DNA from 2 places in the Paenibacillus sp. P4_A9 genome. Region 1 is predicted to be linked to the other one. Evidence: predicted binding sites of a transcription regulator. Region 1 holds the regulator's gene; the other holds the start of a gene.

The links. The regulator LexA, encoded in region 1, represses DNA repair genes until DNA is damaged. The targets are predictions, from matches to a motif close to CGAACATATGTTCG.
Region 2: the regulator LexA is predicted to act here: its motif matches at 1,477-1,490, upstream of addB (helicase-exonuclease AddAB subunit AddB).

What each region holds. Positions count from the first base shown of each region.
Region 1 covers NZ_JBFUHL010000015.1:75,265-78,688, forward strand. The annotation lists gene AC1DVJ_RS13210 (HAD family hydrolase) at 1-517, opposite strand, end outside; gene AC1DVJ_RS13215 (DUF896 domain-containing protein) at 557-745, opposite strand; gene AC1DVJ_RS13220 (LysM peptidoglycan-binding domain-containing protein) at 890-1,291, opposite strand; gene lexA (transcriptional repressor LexA) at 1,438-2,055, shown strand; gene AC1DVJ_RS13230 (aminopeptidase) at 2,125-3,363, opposite strand.
Region 2 covers NZ_JBFUHL010000022.1:55,960-59,383, reverse strand. The annotation lists gene addB (helicase-exonuclease AddAB subunit AddB) at 1-1,328, opposite strand, end outside; gene AC1DVJ_RS16035 (class I SAM-dependent rRNA methyltransferase) at 1,618-2,991, opposite strand; gene AC1DVJ_RS16030 (Na/Pi cotransporter family protein) at 3,112-3,424, shown strand, end outside.

The DNA.
Region 1 (3,424 bases):
CAATCGCAGGAACACCTGCTAACTTCTCTTTTTGCAAATCTGGCGAGCCGTTAGTTAATAGAAGCAGCTTGTAATTTCCTTTCAAGGCATCTAACACGCGGAAAGTTTCTTCATACACATAGGGACGACTGCGGCGTTCAGCTGCAAACAATTCACCTAGCTTGTTCCCAAGCTCTCTATTTTCAATCCCTAGCCCCGCAAGCCCTCTCGTCCATGATTCCGTACGGTATCCGGGTGCCAGCTTCTCTAATTTGCGAAAGTTTTCGTCCTCGCCTTGTGTGAAATTAGCCCATAGCCCTTCAAACGGGTTGATCCCAATCATTTTGGTAAATGGGAATGTTTCGAAGGATTCATATAAGCTCCTTGCTTCTTTACGAACAGAAGCTTCCAATTCCTCTGGATTCACATCGACAAGCTTCGCCGCTTCTGCACAAGTAGCAGCAAAGGCTTCCTCCACACTACGATCATCCCATAATAGCGTATCATCCAAATCAAAAAGCACAGCTTTCAACGTCATCATTCATTTCCCCTTTGAATGTAGTATCTATGTGTAAGCTTAATTCTCTTCGTCAGTAAACTTAATGGAATCAAGTTGGACCTTCAAGTTACCCCTAAATGCATTGATATAGATCTTTCTTAGCTCATTGCGCTCATCAATCTCTGCATCAGTTAAACCTTCAACAGTCTTCGCCTTCCGAGCTAATTCATTGATACGTTCAATCGTCTTATCCATGCTGTCACTCATTGTAATCCTCCCAGTCAAAATTTCAATATGAGTACTACTTTGCCATCCCCGATTAGGATTGTCAAGGTTACAATGCAAAGAGACATAGCGACTGGCGACTATGTCTCGAACATTCATCTATATAGTTAACTAATAATTAGTTCATTAAGGAAGTAAGAGAACTTGCCCCTCTTGTAAAGAACTGCTCGCTAAATGATTTAATGCTTTCATTTTTTCAACGTAAGAACGTGTGTTCTCACTCTTATTTTTGTGAGCTTCTGCGATTTCCCATAGCGTATCCCCGCTTTGGATGACAACCTTTTCATGCTGGGTAACTTTCACCGATGATTGAACGGAAGTGATTGGCGTAGGCACAGTAACGGACTCATCGCCTGCATAGGCTTGTACGATCGCACCAAACGAAAACACAGTTCCAAGAATTACTGCTATCAGCAAGAAACGAAGTAGTAGTTTCGAATAACCCCGTTTAACCGTCATCCCTTTGGATGCATGAGCAGTACCTCGAAGTGTTGTTGTTGCGTTCGATTGTGAATAAGCCATATACATAAAATCATCCCCCAAACATTTGTTCTGATATCAGAATAACACGAACACATGTTTGAGTCAACCATTTTGTTCGAACTTATGTTTGTACGAACTCGGGTTCTATGTTATACTTTGGGTAATGATTCCCAGTATTGGAGTGATATCTTATGAGTAAAATTTCGCAGCGTCAACAAGCAATCATGGAATTCATTAAGAACGAAGTGAAAGATAAGGGCTACCCGCCATCCGTTAGAGAAATCGGCGAAGCTGTTGGACTAGCTTCTAGTTCTACCGTACATGGGCATTTAGAGCGTCTTGAGAAAAAAGGCATGATTCGTCGAGATCCTACCAAACCGCGTGCAATCGAAATCCTAGGGCTGGATGGTGCCGAATCCCAATTCGCAGTCTCCGTCGCTCGTGTTCCCCTTATTGGTAAAGTAACGGCTGGTGTTCCTATTACTGCCACTGAGAATATCGAAGATTACTTCCCGCTTCCTTCAAGCATGGTAGGTGACAACAACGTGTTCATGCTTAGCATTATGGGTGACAGTATGATTGAAGCTGGTATTCATAATGGCGACTACGTCATTGTTAAGCAGCAACAAACGGCGAACAACGGCGATATCGTTGTCGCGATGACCGAAGATGATGAAGCTACGGTTAAGCGCTTCTACAAGGAGAAGGATCATATTCGCCTTCAACCGGAGAACTCCGCATTACAACCAATACTATTGAAAAATGTGACCATTCTCGGTCGCGTTATCGGCTTGTTCCGGGATATGTAAGAACACGGATAATCAAAAAAAAGCAAGGCTCTCAAAGTGATAACTCACTTGAGAGCTTTGCTTTTTCTTTTAAAATGACAATACCCAGTTCCCCGCACGGAAGATCGGTTCAATCGTCCCATCCGGTAGTTCTCCATCGATCTCTAGCTCCGCTGATCCTATCATGAAATCTACGTGTATTAAGGAGCTGTTCCCTCCGCGAGCCTTCAATTCCTCTCTGGATAGTGTTGTACCGTCCTGCAAATTGATCGGATAACAACTACCTAATGCCAAGTGGCAGGAAGCATTCTCATCAATCCCCGTATTATAGAAAATACGATTTAAATTAGAAATTGGAGAATCAAACGGCACAAGCGCTAGCTCACCCAAATAGCGCGCCCCTTCATCCATATCCAATAACCTGGCCAAATGGTCATGCCCAACCTCAGCCTGGAAGTCCACAACCTTTCCTTCTTCGAACGTGAATGAAAACCGATCCACTAACGCCCCATTAATATTCAAAGGCATTGTACTAGCAACCGTACCGCGAACACCCGTTCGTTTCGGAATGGTGAACACTTCTTCCGTCGGCATATTAGCTACATACCGAATGCCTCGTGCATTCTCATTATCCCCGCCAAGCCAAATATGTCCTTCTGGCAGTTCAACACGCAAATCCGTACCCGTAGCTCGATAGCGCAGAGCTTTGTAGCTTCTTTCATTCAATAAGCTATGTGTGGCTTTCAGCGTATCCAAATGTGACTGCCAAGCGGCCACAGGATCAGCTTCATAAACACGGTTAATTTTGAAGATCGCATCCCACATCGCAGGTATACGCTGCTCTTCTGGCAGATCCGCATACACAATAGAAGCCCAAGCTTCTGTAGGCGCTTTAATTAGACACCAGCTAAACTCACCAGTTCGCACATAGTGCTGATACTTGGCTCTTGCAGTTGACGCTGCTTTGGACGCTCTAGAAATCAGACTAGCGTCAATACCATCGTATAGATTCGGATTCGGCACCTTAATGTTCAACAAAGCTCCACCGTTCTCAACAAACCGTTCCAGCATCGTCGAATACCACTCAGGGTAGTAGTCCATTGAGTCAACTTGCGCATAATCAAACTTACTACGCGTAACGACATCATCCTGCCAATGCACATGCACATAATTTGCGCCAGCTTCATAGGCTTTTTGCACGATAAGCCTAGTTAACTCCAGTGTTTCAATAGGCGCTTCCACCAACAGGTCTTGGCCTTTATTCAAGTTGACCCCGACTCGAATCACTAGCTCTGCATACTTTTCTAAATTATGATCAAAATTGTCCACAGTTCAATTAATCTCCTTCGCGTTAAAAAGCCCATCAACTCACATATGCGAGACTGACGGG
Region 2 (3,424 bases), on a different contig from region 1:
AGCACATAATTCTCTAATTTATCAAGCTCAGTCCTTTGAGATGTCGCATCTTGAGGCAGCAATAAATCCGTTTTGATACAACGGAATACCGCATCATAATGCCAATTATGCTGAATAACCTCCAGCGCAGATCGAATGAACTCCACGAGTGGATGATGAAGTACCGACCGCTTCTGATCGAAAAAATGAGGAATCTCATAATCCGTAAGCACCATGTTTAGCAGATCCTGATAGCCTTCCATATTCCGCACCATAATGGCCATTTCGCGCCACCGTACGCCATGCTCTCGAACTAGCTGCAGCATGTCACGCACTGCGCCTTCAACCTCCGCACGGCGATGAACAGCTTCCCTAATAACGAGTTGGTCGGCAATCTTTTCCCCTGAGGAAGTCTTATATTTAGGCGCTCCCCCGCCAATTCGACGATCAAAATTCTGCTCCAAATAAGCAAGTGCAGGACTATCTTCATATCGCGGCGAACGATCTGGTGCAAGTTGAATAACCTCAGCCGCACCAAGGCCTAGCTGCCAAATCATTTCTTGCAAGCGAACCATCGTCATTGCCGTGGGATGGAATAAATCCAACTCATCCGGTGTATCCCCCGCCTGCAGTTCGCGATCCAGACATAACGTGATCGTCACTTGCTTACATGCAGCAAATAGAGATCCAAGAACCTTGAATTCTTGTGGAGTAAAGCCATGAAATCCATCAATCCATACCGAAGCTGAACGCAAATAAACGGAGCTTGGCACTTGCGCAGCAAGCAGCGTTAAGTAATCCTCGCCGTCCAAATACTGCCCTGCTAACTCAGCCTCAAACTGCCGATATACCAGCTGAATATCGTGCATTTTATCGCGGAGTAAGCCGTGTTCTCCTAGGTTAGTAACCCGTTTTTTTTCATGTGTCTCAAGCTGATCAGCCGTCACACAATAGCGTTTCATTTCAGTAAAAAGCTGATTAAGTCGGTCAACAAACCCCATTTGCTCAGCCGAGTGTCCGAATAGACGAAGCTTATCTTTGTATTTATGTAAAATGCTCGTTAACAGCAGTTTCTTACCTGTATCATCAATAGGAAGCCTCGCCGTGCCGCCTTCTTCTTGCATCACACGCCAAGCTAAACGGTGAAAGCTTAGTACTTGCGCGCGGATCATCCCACGAATACTAGGATCCGATACAAGCGCGTGTTCTGCTTGAAAAGTAGCTTGTTCAGGGACGAGTAAAATCAGCGGATCACCTTCAGGCGCTGATGCAAGCTGCTGCTTCATTTCAGCCAGACAGCGTTCGCTCTTGCCGCTTCCGGCTCTACCAATTATGAATCGAATGGACATTCAGGGCCTCCTAACACTTTCCGTCGGAAAGCTTGCTTCGTAAGCAATTCTCGTATTCTATCTTTCTATTCTAGCATATTTCTAGTGATGAGTCGGTGTGGTAGATGATGGAGGGCGGTTTTGAGGGATTCATTTCAAAGATAAAATACGAACATGTATTCTATTATGATAACACGGAAAACAAAAAACGAAAAGGTAGGATCTGATTTCATCGACTAACTCAACTTGTAAACCTCATACACGACAAAAAAAGCAAAGCCGGATTAACTAGCTTTGCTTTTTTAACGGTTTATTTGCTTCGCACTTCAAAAATCGCAAATTTCAAATAATGACCTTCATCTACGCCTAGAATGCGCGGGTGGTCCATCCCTGCTCCACGGAACTCAATCAAGCGCAGCAATTTACCCGCATCTGTAGCCGCCGCATGAATCGTTTCAAGGAACAATTCAGGATGCATATGATAGGAACAGCTTGCTGTGACGAGATAGCCGCCTTCATTCACTAGCTTCATACCATGCAAATTGATATCCTTATAGCCGCGACAAGCACCTTCAACTGCACTTTTCGTCTTAGCGAAGGCAGGAGGATCGAGAATAACGACATCCCAAGTCCGTCCACCGGTACCAACAGGCTTTGAGGTGTCTACTTTAGCTTGTCCTGCAGCGCCTGCCGAAGAGCGCAGCTTACGCTCATCCAAGCCTTTCACTTGCGTACGCAAGTACTCAAAGGCGTCCGCGACAACGAATTCGACACGATCCTCGAATCCATTCAGAGCAACATTCGTACGTGCGCTTTCGATGGCATGCTCAGAAATATCGAGACATGTTACTTTTTTCGCGCCGAATTGACAAGCATTCAATGTGAAGCTCCCTGTATGAGAGAAGCATTCCAGCACAGAGGCACCGTCCCATAGAGGGAACGTCACTACTTTCCCATTTGCGTTTACAGGAAGCATTTGCATTACGCCATTCTCTTCAATTTCCGTTAAATTAATGCCGCTGCGGTGACCCCAGCCTGTCATCAGAGGCGCGATCGCAGCGCGATTCTCACGTTGGTCGAAGAAATAACCCGTCTTCTGACCTTCCTCAATATCAACACGGATACGAAGTCCATTTTCTAAGATATCAACATGCTTCGCACAATCTCCATATAGAAGGCCTTTCGTCTGTTTCAGACCTTCCAGCTCACGAATGGGAACGTCACTACGCTCATAAATCCCTGCCGGCTTCATGACTTGTACCAGAGCTTCCACGATATTGTCTCTACAGCGGTCCATCCCCAAGGTTAAAAGCTGAACAACAAGCGTGTTCTCGAATTTATCAACAATCAATCCTGGCAAGAAATCGGCTTCCCCATACACCAAGCGAAATGACTGAGCTCCTTTCACAAAACGCTGACGATGTAGGAAACAACGCGTAAAACGCTCTACGAAAAAGTCCGTCGTCATCGCCTCAATCGGGCTATACGATACAATACGTACCGTTAGTTGAGAAGCTTCGTTGTAATAACCCGTTGCTAGATACTTGCCGAGATGGTTTTGAACGGAAACAAGCTGTCCAGGTACAATGTCACTATCCGTGCGCTCAATTTCAGTCTTATACACCCATGGATGTCCTTGCTCCAAGCGGGGTTTGCGTTTCTTATGTAAAAATACTACTGCCATGTTTTTTAGCCGTCCTTTGCGTGAAACCGTTCACCTATACCATCTGGCTTGTCATGCTTGTCTGTACGGTCACATATATTGGTTGAAAACGTCGTACGCTCACGAAAAGGAGATCCTTTCATGATTCATGCTATTATACTGCCTGTTGTCACAGGCTTTATCTTATTTCTGCTTGGGATGAAGCTCATGGAGACCTCGCTTCAAACCTGGGCTGGCCCCCGCCTCCAGCTGTGGCTGGAGCGGTTTACCCGAACACCGTTGCGCGGTCTCCTCACCGGCACAGTGCTAACAGCGGCGCTCCAGAGCAGCACCGCGATCACGGTTATCGCCATCGGCCTCGTCGGCGCCGGCGTCCTGTCCTTCCCGAGAACACTAGGCGTGATTCTCGGAACGAACATCGGCACGTGCCTCACCACTGAGCTGATCGGGCTCA